3 regions of the Variovorax sp. V35 genome follow, and region 2 is predicted to be linked to each of the others. Evidence: predicted binding sites of a transcription regulator. Region 2 holds the regulator's gene; each other region holds the start of a gene.

Region 1 (4,108 bases), 1.8 Mb from region 2:
TGTGGGTCAGCCCGCGCTTTCACCGGCTGCACCACAGCATCGGGCTGGGCCACGAATCGCACGGCCGGAGCACGCTGGGTGGCCACAACTTCGGCGTGCTGCTGCCCTGGTGGGACATGCTCTTTCGCACCGCCAACTTCGAGAACCGCTACGACCCGACCGGCATCCGCGACCAGGTCGAGCCCGGCGCCGACGGCCGGCCGCGCGACTACGGCCAGGGCTTCTGGTCGCAGCAGTGGCTGGGGTTGAAGCGGCTGTTCGGCCGCGCCTGATCCACTCGCGGGCCCGGCGGCTGGCGGGCCGGGGCCTTGCGCTATCCTCGAACCTCATGCGCCTGCTCCTCGACTCCTTCTGGCGCGCGGTGGCCTATTGCATGCTCCCGCGCGTGATCGTGCTGTCGCTCCTGCCGCTGGCGCTCATGGTGCTGCTGGCCGCGGGGCTCGGCTACTTCTACTGGGACGCGGCCGTCGCCTGGACGCGCGAGGCCCTCGACGCCTGGCCGCTGCTGTCCAGCTTCTGGGCCTGGATCGGGCGCCTCTTCTCGAGCGACGTCACGGCCGCGCTGGCGCCGCTGGTGGTGGTGTTCGGCGTCACGCCGCTGATCGTCGTGCTGTCGCTGCTCATCGTGGCCGGCTTCATGGCGCCGGCGCTCACCAAGCTCGTGGCCGAACGGCGCTTTCCCACGCTGGAGCAGAAGAAGGGCGCCTCCTTCTTCGGCAGCGTGCTGCGCTCGCTCGGCGCCACCGTGCTGGCGCTGATCGCGCTGGTGGTGTCGATGCCGCTGTGGCTCATTCCGCCGCTGGTGCTGATCCTGCCGCCGCTGATCTGGGGCTGGCTCACCTACCGCGTGATGAGCTTCGACGCGCTGGCCGAGCACGCCAGCCCCGAGGAACGCGCCGCGCTGCTGCGCGCCCACCGGCTGCCGCTGCTGTGCATCGGCGTGCTGTGCGGCTACCTGGGCGCCGCGCCGAGCATCGTGTGGGCCTCGGGCCTGCTGTTCGCCGCCGCCTTCTTCGTGCTGGTGCCGATCGCCATCTGGATCTACACGCTGGTCTTCGCCTTCTCTGCGCTCTGGTTCGCCCACTACTGCCTCGACGCCCTGACCCAGCTGCGCGCCCAGCGCGCGGCGCAGCAGCCCGCGGCTGGCAGCGGCGACGCGCAGCAGACGCTCGAGGCGGCCGAAGCCACCGAGGCCAACAAGGCCGCTCTTTCTCAATGGAGTTCTCCATGACACGCGCATTCGGTCTCATCGTCGTCGGCGACGAGATCCTTTCCGGCAAGCGGGCCGACAAGCACATGGCCAAGGTCATCGAGCTGCTGGCCGCGCGCGGCCTGCAGCTGGGCTGGGCCGAGTACGTGGGCGACGAGCCCACGCGGATCACCGCGGCCCTCATGCGCGCCTTCGCCTCGGGCGACATCGTGTTCTCGACCGGCGGCATCGGCGCCACGCCCGACGACCACACCCGCCAGTGCGCCGCCCAGGCCCTGCGCGTGCCGCTGGCGCTGCACCCCGAGGCCGAGGCGCTGATCCGCGAGCGCATGCAGGACACGGCCCTGGAGCAGGGCGTGCCCTACGAACCCGACCGGCCCGACAACATCCACCGCCTGAACATGGGCGTGTTTCCGCAGGGCGCGTCGATCATCCGCAACCCGTACAACAAGATTCCGGGCTTCAGCGTCGAGCACGTGCATTTCGTGCCGGGCTTTCCGGTCATGGCCTGGCCGATGATCGAGTCGGTGCTCGACAGCCGTTATGCCGATCTGTTCACCCGCAACGCCATCGCCGAGAAGTCCGTGATCGTTTTCGGTGCGATGGAAGCCACCCTCACGCCCCTGATGCAGGCCATCGAGCAGGCCCATGCCGGCATCAAGGTGTTCAGCCTCCCCAGCGTGGATCACCCGCAGTACGGGCGCCACATCGAGCTGGGCGTCAAGGGCGACCCCGCGAAGCTCGATGCGGCCTATGGCCAGCTCATCGAAGGTCTGCACACTTTCGATGCGAAGCTTGGCCCCGAATTGGTGCGTTAATCTGCATTGCACCAATTTGGTGATTTTTTCCTTTTCCGGCAGCCCCTGGGCCGTCACCCGGGCCTCATCCGGCGGGGTGACAATGGCACAGAAACTGCATCCTCCCGTCCCTGTATTCCTAACCACCATCCAACTCAGGAGAAACTGATGGCAAAGACCGTCGCCGATGTACTCAAGCTCGTCAAGGAAAACGAGGTCAAGTTCGTCGACTTGCGCTTCACCGACACCCGCGGCAAAGAGCAGCACGTGACCGTGCCCGTGTCGCACTTCGATGAAGACAAATTCACCTCGGGCCACGCGTTCGACGGTTCGTCCATCGCCGGTTGGAAGGGCATCGAAGCCTCGGACATGCAGCTCATGCCCGACCCGAACACCGCCAACATCGACCCGTTCTTCGAAGAAACGACGCTGATCCTGACCTGCGACGTGATCGACCCGGCCGACGGCAAGGCCTACGAGCGCGACCCGCGTTCGCTCGCCAAGCGCGCCGAGGCGTACATGAAGGCTTCCGGCCTGGGCGACACCGCCTACTTCGGACCGGAACCCGAATTCTTCGTGTTCGACGGCGTGCGCTGGAAGAACGACATGTCGGGCTGCTTCGTGAAGATCGAGTCCGAAGAAGCCTCGTGGAACACCGACAAGGAGTTCGAGCACGGCAACAGCGGCCACCGTCCCGCAGTCAAGGGCGGCTACTTCCCGGTGCCCCCGGTCGACAGCTTCCAAGACATGCGCTCGGAAATGAGCCTGGTGCTCGAATCGCTGGGCATTCCGGTCGAAGTGCATCACCATGAAGTGGCCAACGCCGGCCAGCTCGAAATCGGCACCCGCTTCAGCACGCTGGTGCAGCGCGCCGACTGGGTCCAGCTGCAGAAGTACGTGATCCACAACGTGGCCCACGCCTACGGCAAGACCGCCACCTTCATGCCCAAGCCCATCGTCGGCGACAACGGCTCGGGCATGCACGTGCACCAGTCGGTCTGGAAGGACGGCAAGAACCTGTTCGCCGGCGACGGCTACGCAGGTCTGTCGGACTTCGCGCTGCACTACATCGGCGGCATCATCAAGCACGCCCGTGCCCTGAACGCCATCACGAACCCCGGCACCAACAGCTACAAGCGCCTGGTGCCCGGCTTCGAAGCCCCGGTGAAGCTGGCCTACTCGGCCAAGAACCGTTCGGCCTCGATCCGCATCCCGTTCGTGGCCAACCCGAAGGGCCGCCGCGTCGAAGCGCGCTTCCCCGATCCGCTGATGAACCCGTACCTGGGCTTTGCCGCGCTGCTGATGGCCGGCCTGGACGGCGTGGAAAACAAGATCCATCCGGGCGAAGCCGCCAGCAAGGACCTGTACCACCTGCCGCCGGAAGAAGACGCGCTGATCCCGACCGTCTGCCACAGCCTGGACCAGGCCCTGGAGCACCTGGACAAGGACCGTGCGTTCCTGACCAAGGGCGGCGTGTTCACCGACTCGTACATCGACGCGTACATCGACCTCAAGATGCAGGAAGTCACGCGCTTCCGCATGGCGACGCACCCCGTCGAGTTCGACATGTACTACTCGCTGTAAAAAGCGCCACGACGAGCCCGCCCCGGCGGGCAAGTAAGACAAAAGGACGGCCCCGGCCGTCCTTTTTCCTTGGTGCGGAACACCCTGTCGTGAGCGGGCCCGAATTGCATCAAAATGCGCGTTTGTCGCGCCCTCTCCGGATCCAAATGAAGACTGCTTCCCTGATTTTCCTGGCCGCCGCCTCGTTCGCCACCGCCACGGCGGCGCTCGCGCAAGAGCGCGTCTGGCGCTGCGGCAACGAGTACACCAACAACGCGACCGTGGCCCAGCAAAAGGGCTGCAAGATCATGGAAGGCGGCAACGTCACCGTCGTGCAGGGCACGAAGCCTTCGGGCGGCGGTGGTGGCAGCGCGTCGTCGTCGGGCGGTTCATCCGCCGCGCGCGCCCCGGCGGGCAGCCCGCGTGTCGAAGGCGTCGACCAGCGCGCCCGCGACGGCGAGGCGCGCTCGGTGCTCGAGGCCGAGCTGCGCAAGGCCGAGGCCCGCCAGACCGAGCTCAAGAAGGAATACAACAACGG
Region 2 (4,108 bases):
CATACAATGTTTCAGAGCAAGTTTCGTGCCTTTATGACATTGCCCTCCATCCCCACATTCCCCACCCTTCGTCGCCTCGGCCGCCTGGCTTTCGGTGCGCTGTTGCTGGCCGGTGCCGCCTCGGGCGCCCTGGCCGAAACCGCCGACCGCACCAAGCCGATGAACATCGAGTCCGACTCGATGCGCTACGACGACCTGAAACAGACCAGCGTGTTCACCGGCAACGTGCTGGTCACGAAGGGCACGATCATCATCCGCGGCGCGCGGCTGGACGTGCGCCAGGACGCCGAGGGCTACCAGTACGGCGTGGTCACGGCGGCGCCCGGCAAGCTGGCCTATTACAAGCAGAAGCGCAACGCCGGCGACGAGTGGATCGAGGGCGAGTCGGAAGTCATCGAGTACGACAGCCGCGCCGACAACGTCAAGTTCATCCGCCGCGCCGTCATGCGCCGGCTGATCGGCGCCACGGCCAACGACGAGAGCAGCGGCGCGCTGATCGTCTACGACCAGAGCAACGACACCTACACCGTCAACGGCTCCCTCGTGCCGCCGAACGCCGGCGTCTCGGCGGGCGGCGGCGGTCGCGTCAAGGCCATCCTCACGCCGAAGGCCACGCCGGCCCCGGCGGCGCCCGGCTCCGCACCCGCGGCCGGTGGCAAGAAGCCCGCGGCCCCGGCACCCACTCCCGCGCCCGGCGCCGGGCTGCGTCCGAGCACCACGCTGGGCGGCCCCGAAGGGGAAGGGCGCAAGTGATCGAAACCGCAGGAACCCAGACCGCCGACGGCATTCCGGGCAGCCGCCTCGTGGCGCGCGGCCTCAAGAAGAGCTACGGCAGCCGCACGGTCGTGAAAGACGTCTCGCTCGACGTGCAAAAGGGCGAGGTCGTCGGACTGCTCGGCCCCAACGGCGCGGGCAAGACCACCTCGTTCTACATGATCGTCGGGCTGGTGCGCGCCGACGCCGGCGAGATCACCATCGACGGCGAGCCCATCGCCCACATGCCCATTCACCGCCGCGCGCGCATGGGCCTGAGCTACCTGCCGCAGGAAGCCTCGATCTTCCGCAAGCTCACGGTCGAGGAAAACGTGCGCGCCGTGCTCGAGCTGCAGCGCGAGCCCGACGCCAACGGCCGCATGGTGCCGTTGTCGAAGCAGGCCACCGAAGAGCGACTGGCCGACCTGCTGTCCGACCTGCGCGTGGACCACCTGCGCGATTCGCCCGCGCTCGCGCTGTCGGGCGGCGAGCGCCGCCGCGTCGAAATCGCGCGTGCGTTGGCCACACAGCCGCGCTTCATCCTGCTGGACGAGCCCTTCGCCGGCATCGACCCGATCGCCGTGATCGAGATCCAGCGGATCATCAGTTTCCTGAAAGAGCGCGGCATCGGCGTGCTCATCACCGACCACAACGTGCGTGAGACGCTGGGCATCTGCGATCACGCGTTCATCATCAGCGACGGGCACGTGCTGGCACAAGGCACACCCTCGGAGATCGTCGACAACGCCGAGGTACGCAGGGTGTACCTGGGCGAGCACTTCCGCATGTAAGGGCGGGGGCGGTTCCTATGAAGCAAGGGCTGTCCCTTCGCGTTTCGCAGCATCTGGCCTTGACGCCTCAGCTGCAGCAGTCGATCCGGCTTCTGCAGCTCTCCACGCTCGAACTGAGCCAGGAGGTGGAGCAGATGCTGGACGAGAACCCGTTCCTCGAGCGCACCGCGGAAGAAGCGGCGCGCGAGGAATTCGGGCTGGACACGGCCGACGCGCCGGTGCCGCGCGACGACGCGGGCGAGGGCGAGGCCGAGTTCACGCCGTCCGCCGCCAGCACGTCCTCCACCTCCAGCGACACCACCACCTCGACCCCCGACACCGACGGCCCCGCCGCCGAGATCGCCGAGCGCGAGCCCGACTGGGAAGGCGACGGCACCGTCGACATGGCGCCCGACGACAGCGAGTGGGGCAGCGACGCGCCCGCGCGCCAGAACAACCTGGGCGACGACGAGCGTGCCGACGCCACCGAACTCGCGCGCAGCCAGGAGTCGCTGCAGTCGTTCCTGCACCGCCAGGCGCTGAGCCTGCGGCTCAATGAAAACGACTGCGCCGCGCTGCGCTTCCTGATCGAGTCGCTCAACGACGACGGCTACCTCGAAGACTCGCTGCCCGCATTGGCCTCGGGCCTGGCGGGCGACGACAACGACCAGTTCGACGACCTCGTGCACCACTTCCAGGTGGCGCTGGGCCTGCTGCAGAGCCTGGAGCCGGTGGGCGTCGGCGCGCGCGACCTCGGCGAATGCCTGAGCATCCAGCTGAAGGCGCTTGCCAGCGAAGACGAGACCGAGGCCGAAGCGCTCATCCGCAAGACCGCCATCGCGATCTGCAAGCAGCCCATGGAGCTGCTCGCGCGGCGCGACTTCAAGCGCCTGGCCACGCTCACGCGCACCAACGAAGACCTGGTGCGCTCGGCGCTGCAGGTCATTGCGCGGCTCGAGCCCAAGCCGGGGCGCCGCTTTGTCGACGTCGAACGCAACATCGTCATTCCCGACGTGATCGTCACCAAGACCGGGCGCGGCACCAACGTGAAGTTCCGCGTCATGCTCAACCCCGAGGTCATGCCGCGCCTGCGCGTGCACGACATTTACGCCGGTGCGCTCAAGTCGCACAAGGGCGAGGGCAGCCAGGCGCTGTCGCAGCGGCTGCAGGAGGCGCGCTGGTTCATCAAGAACATCCAGCAGCGCTTCGACACCATCCTGCGCGTGAGCAACGCCATCGTCGAGCGCCAGAAGAGCTACTTCGTGCACGGCGAGCTGGCCATGCGCCCGCTGGTGCTGCGCGAGATCGCCGACGAGCTGGGCCTGCACGAGTCGACCATCTCGCGCGTGACCACCGCCAAGTACATGGCCACGCCCTTCGGCACGGTCGAGCTGAAGTACTTCTTCGGTTCGGCGCTGGGCACCGAGACCGGTGGCAATGCGTCGAGCACCGCGGTGCGCGCGCTGATCAAGCAGTTCGTGAGTTCCGAGAGCATCAAGAAGCCGCTGTCCGACAGCCAGATCTCCGAGATGCTGAAAGAGCAGGGCATCGAGTGCGCGCGCCGCACCGTCGCCAAGTACCGCGAAGCGCTGCGCATCGCACCGGCCAACCTGCGCAAGGCTCTGTAGAAAGCCCACGATGACCCGTCGCCTGCTGTCGCGCTGGGGGCATTGGGTTCTTGTTGTGGCTGCGGCGCTGCTGTTCGCCGGCTGCGCCACGCTGCCCGACGAGGCACCGCGCCCGCCCACCAAGGCCATCGCCGTCTCGGCCGACACCGCGCTCGGCAAGATCGCGCTGGCCTCGCAGCCCGACCCCGACCTCAGCGGCTTTCGCCTGATGCCTGGCGGCGACTTCGCCTTCGACACGCGGCTGCAGCTGGCGCGCCGCGCGCAGCGCACGCTCGACGTGCAGTACTACCAGATCGAGAACGACGAGACCGGCCGCTACCTGCTGCGCACTCTGCGCGATGCGGCCCAGCGCGGCGTGCGCGTGCGCCTGTTGATGGACGACCTGTACACGTCCGGCGAAGACGAGCTGCTGCTCGGCCTGGCCGCCACGCCGAACGTCGAGCTGCGCCTGTTCAACCCGTTCCCGGCGGGGCGCGGCAGCCTGCTCAAGCGCTTCACCGCGTCGCTGTTCGACTTCAGCCGCGTCAACCGCCGCATGCACAACAAGCTCTTCATCGCCGATGGCGCGATGGCGGTGGCGGGCGGGCGCAACATCGGCAACCAGTACTTCCGCCGCACCACCGGCCCGAACTTCATCGACCTCGACACCTTCGTGACGGGTGCGCTGATCCCGCGCCTGGGCGTGCTGTTCGACCAGTACTGGAACAGCCCGCACGTGCGCCCGATCGGCGCGGTCGTGCACACCGACCTGCCGCGCGAAGAGCTGCAGCGCCGCTTCGACGCCGCCACCGGCCCCGACACCACGCCGCCGCCGCCCAGGCCTGCGCCCAACGACCTGCTCGGCTACAGCCCGGTGGCCGACGACCTCGACGCCGGCAAGCTGGGCCTGATCTGGACCACCGCCGAGGCTTATGCCGATTCGCCCGACCGCGTGATCGGCAAGACCGCGTCGTACGG
Region 3 (4,108 bases), 200 kb from region 2:
CGTGCGCGTGCCAGTGGCAAGCCGGCCATCCTGCATTGCCTGCTCGACCCGGAGGCGATCACGCCCGCGAGCACGCTGGCGTCGATCCGCAAGGCGGCGCTGGCCGCGAACTGAGGCGTCGTCAGCGCAGCCCGCCGACGTAGCGCGGCGGCGGCGTGGGCGGCAGGCCGTCGGGCTGGCGCGCCGCCAAGCGCGCGGCGCGGGCCAGCGGTTCCATGGCCTGCTCGAGCCGCGTGGCGAGCTGGTTGAGTTCGTCGTCTTTCGTCTCGGCGGCGTGCTGGCGCGTCATGCGCACGATCTCGGCGGCGTACTCGGCGTTGGTGGCCATCCATTCGGTGTCGGTCACGCGCCCGTGCTTTCGCCGCAGTGCCACGTGAAGGCGTGCTGCAAGCGCGATGCGTTCGCTTTCGGACATGGATGGCATGGCGTCTCCCTCGGGTGGTCAGGCTCCCAGGTGTTCACGATGCTGAGCAAGATCGAGGCCCACCAGTTCACTCTCGGGGTCGACGCGCAATCCGACCAGCACATGCACCAGGAACAGCACGATGGCCGTGCCGGCCGCGCTGTAGATCGCCACGCTGGCGACCGCGATCGCCTGCGTCAGCACATTGCCCGCCGCGCCCGAGATGCGCGGGTCGGCGAACACGCCAGTGAGCAGCGCACCCACGATGCCGCCGATGCCGTGCACGCCGAACACGTCGAGCGAGTCGTCCGCACCGAGCAGGTGCTTCAGGCCCGTGGCGCCCCAGTAGCAGGCCAGCCCGGCGATGGCGCCGATGGCCAGCGCCGACAGTGGCGTGACGAAGCCGGCCGCCGGCGTGATCGCCACCAGCCCGGCCACGAGGCCGGAGCACAGGCCCAGCAGCGAGGGGCTGCGGCGCACGATCCATTCGCCGACCATCCAGCTCATGGCGCCGGCCGCCGCCGCGATGTGCGTGACCAGCATGGCCAGGCCGGCGCGCCCGTCGGCCGCCACCGCCGAGCCGGCATTGAAGCCGAACCAGCCCACCCACAGCAGGCCCGCGCCCGTCATGGTGAGCGCCAGGCTGTAGGGCTCGAAGGCCTCGCGCCCGTAGCCCCGGCGCGGCCCGAGCGCATAGGCGCACACCAGCCCCGCGATGCCCGCGTTGACGTGCACCACCGAGCCGCCCGCGAAGTCGAGCGCGCCCATCTGCGCGAGCCAGCCGCCCGGCTCCCACACCCAGTGCGCGACCGGTGCGTACACGAGCACGCTCCACAGCAGCGCGAACCACAGCAGCGCCGAGAAGCGCATGCGCTCGACAAAGGCGCCGAGCACCAGCGCGGTCGTGATGATCGCGAAGCTCAGCTGGAACATCGCGTAGACCGATTCCGGCACGTTCGGCGCCACGTGGCTCACGGCCACCTGGCCGGCCTCCTTCAGGTACTCGAAGCCCGAGAAGCCGATGCGCGAGAGCTTGCCCAGCCAGGGCCAGCCGGGCGTGAAGGCCAGCGAGTAGCCGAGCGCGAACCAGGTCAGCGAGACCACGGCGGCGATCGCCACCACCCCGGCCATGGTGGCCAGCACGTTCTTGCGCCGCACCATGCCGGCATAGAAGAGCGCGATGCCGGGCAGCGTCATCAGCAGCACCAGCGCGGTCGAGGTCATCATCCAGGCGGTGTCGGCCGCGTTCAGGGAGGCTTGGGGTGCCAGCAGGGCCATGACCGTTTCTTCTTGGAGTGGTGGACAAGAGGCCTGTGTGCACGAGTCATGCCATCTTGTTAACTGACTGAAACACTTTGGTTTCCCAACCGGAGGGTCGAAGTAACACGAAGCGGGTAATTCCTAATGCACCGGGCGGGTGCGCGCTTGCACAATCTGCGCACTCGCGACGGGCCCTGCTCGTACTGCCGAGGGTCCGAGGAGACAAGCTTCCGATCGATCAACAAGAACATTCTTCAAAGGCTCCGTACGAGATGCCTGTCTGATATTTGAAAAGCGCCGCTGGTCGGCGCTTTTTTTTTGCCTGTTCGCCGCGCGGACGCGGGCGCTTTCCTCCCAGCCAAACAAGCCTCCTGGCCAGCCAGTACCGGCTGCCATAGCTATCGTTTCGATAGCGATTCCGGTGAGACAATCGCCCGCATGGAAATGCTGGTGGTCACGGGCGCCTCACTGCTCGCGGGTTTTATCGATGCGATCGTGGGCGGCGGCGGGTTGATCCTGGTGCCGGCCCTTTTTGCGGTGTTTCCGGGCGCGCCGCCCGCCACGCTGCTGGGCACCAACAAGAGCGCGTCCATCTGGGGCACGGCGGCCTCGGCGGCCCAGTTCAGCCAGCGGGTGCAGATGCGCTGGAGCGCCATGTGGCCGGCCGCGCTGCTGGGCTTCGGCGGCTCGATGCTCGGCGCCTGGACCGTCACGGTCTTCCCGGGCGACTTCCTGCGCCGGGCGCTGCCGGTCATCCTGCTGGGCGTGCTGGTCTACACGCTGGCGCGCAAGGACATGGGCCGGCTGCACGCGCCGCGCTTCAGCGGCCGCGCCGAGACGCTGGCGGCCAGCACCATCGGCCTGACCATCGGTTTCTACGACGGCTTCTTCGGGCCGGGCACGGGCAGCTTCCTGGTGTTCCTGTTCGTGCGCTGGATGGGCTACGACTTCCTCAACGCCTCGGCCTCGGCCAAGGTCATCAACACCCTGACCAACGCCGCCGCGCTGATCCTGCTGGCCGCCAAGGGCCACGTCTGGTGGCACTACGGGCTGGTGATGGCCGTGGCCAACGTGGCCGGCAGCCTGGTCGGCACGCGCGTGGCGCTGAAGCACGGGGCGGGGTTCGTGCGGATCGTGTTCATCGTGGTGGTGAGTGCGCTGATCCTGAAAACCGCCTACGACGCGTTCCTGAAATAAAAAAGCCCCTGGCGTCCGGCCAGGGGCTTTTCTTTGAGGGCACCGAGGTCAGTCCTCGACAAACGCCTCTTCGCGTTTCGCCTTGATCGCGGGCAACAGCACGATGGCCAGCAGCAAGGCTGCGGCAATCAGCAGGCCCGCCGACAGCGGCCGCGTCACGAACACGCTCCACGCACCGCGCGACAGCAGCAGCGCGCGCCGCAGGTTCTCTTCCATCATCGGCCCGAGGATGAAGCCCAGCAGCAGCGGGGCCGGCTCGGTGCGCAGCTTCAGGAACAGGTAGCCGATGAAGCCGAAGATCGCCACCATCCACACGTCGAAGGTGTTGTTGTTGGTCGAGTACACGCCGATCGCGCAGAACAGCACGATGGCAGGGAACAGGAACTTGTAGGGCACCGTCAGGAGCTTGATCCACATGCCGATCAGCGGCAGGTTCAGGATGATCAGCATCGCGTTGCCGATCCACATCGAGGCGATCAGGCCCCAGAACAGCTCCGGGTTGCTGGTCATCACCTGCGGGCCGGGCTGGATGTTGTGGATCGTCATCGCGCCCACCATCAGCGCCATCACGGCGTTGGGCGGGATGCCCAGCGTCAGCAGCGGAATGAAGGAGGTCTGCGCGCCGGCGTTGTTGGCCGACTCGGGCGAGGCCACGCCGCGGATGTTGCCCTTGCCGAAGGGCACTTCGCCCGGGCGCATCTTGATCTTCTTCTCCAGCGCATAGGCCGCGAAGGCCGCCAGCAGCGCGCCGCCGCCCGGCAGGATGCCCAGCGCCGAACCCAGCGCCGTGCCGCGCAGCACGGCCGGCGTCATGCGCTTGAAGTCGTCCTTGGTGGGCCACAGGCCCTTGACCTTGTGCGTGAACACCTCGCGCTCGTCGTCGGGCTGCGAGAGGTTGCCGATGATTTCGCCGTAGCCGAACACGCCCATGGCGATCACCACGAAGCCGATGCCGTCGGTGAGCTCGGGAATGTCGAAGCTGAAGCGCGCGACGCCCGAATTCACGTCGGTGCCCACGATGCCCAGCAGCAGGCCCAGCACGATCATCGCCACCGCCTTGAGCAGCGAGCCCGAGGCCAGCACCACCGCGCCGATCAGGCCCAGCACCATCAGCGAGAAGTACTCGGCCGGGCCGAACTTGAAGGCCAGCTCGGTCAGCGGCGGCGCGAAGGCGGCCAGGATCAAGGTGCCGACGCAGCCCGCGAAGAACGAGCCCAGGCCCGCCGCGGCCAGCGCGGGGCCTGCGCG

What was found. The regulator sigma-54, encoded in region 2, starts transcription at its own class of promoters, with help from an activator protein. The targets are predictions, from matches to a motif close to TGGCANGNAANCTGCTTT.
Region 1: glnA (type I glutamate--ammonia ligase) is a predicted target of sigma-54. The motif match lies at 2,112-2,129, and genes of this name have one in related genera.
Region 3: ACAM42_RS01810 (ammonium transporter) is a predicted target of sigma-54. The motif match lies at 1,718-1,735, and genes of this name have one in related genera.

Annotation. Positions count from the first base shown of each region.
Region 1 covers NZ_AP028666.1:2,433,723-2,437,830, forward strand. Annotated here, with positions in the region: gene ACAM42_RS11195 (sterol desaturase family protein) at 1-272, shown strand, start outside; gene ACAM42_RS11200 (EI24 domain-containing protein) at 329-1,231, shown strand; gene ACAM42_RS11205 (molybdopterin-binding protein) at 1,228-2,028, shown strand; gene glnA (type I glutamate--ammonia ligase) at 2,176-3,591, shown strand; gene ACAM42_RS11215 (hypothetical protein) at 3,738-4,108, shown strand, end outside.
Region 2 covers NZ_AP028666.1:585,174-589,281, forward strand. Annotated here, with positions in the region: gene lptA (lipopolysaccharide transport periplasmic protein LptA) at 34-753, shown strand; gene lptB (LPS export ABC transporter ATP-binding protein) at 750-1,544, shown strand; gene rpoN (RNA polymerase factor sigma-54) at 1,562-3,151, shown strand; gene ACAM42_RS02710 (phospholipase D family protein) at 3,162-4,108, shown strand, end outside.
Region 3 covers NZ_AP028666.1:384,479-388,586, forward strand. Annotated here, with positions in the region: gene ACAM42_RS01800 (thiamine pyrophosphate-binding protein) at 1-114, shown strand, start outside; gene ACAM42_RS01805 (hypothetical protein) at 122-424, opposite strand; gene ACAM42_RS01810 (ammonium transporter) at 443-1,681, opposite strand; gene ACAM42_RS01815 (TSUP family transporter) at 2,102-2,860, shown strand; gene ACAM42_RS01820 (tripartite tricarboxylate transporter permease) at 2,909-4,108, opposite strand, start outside.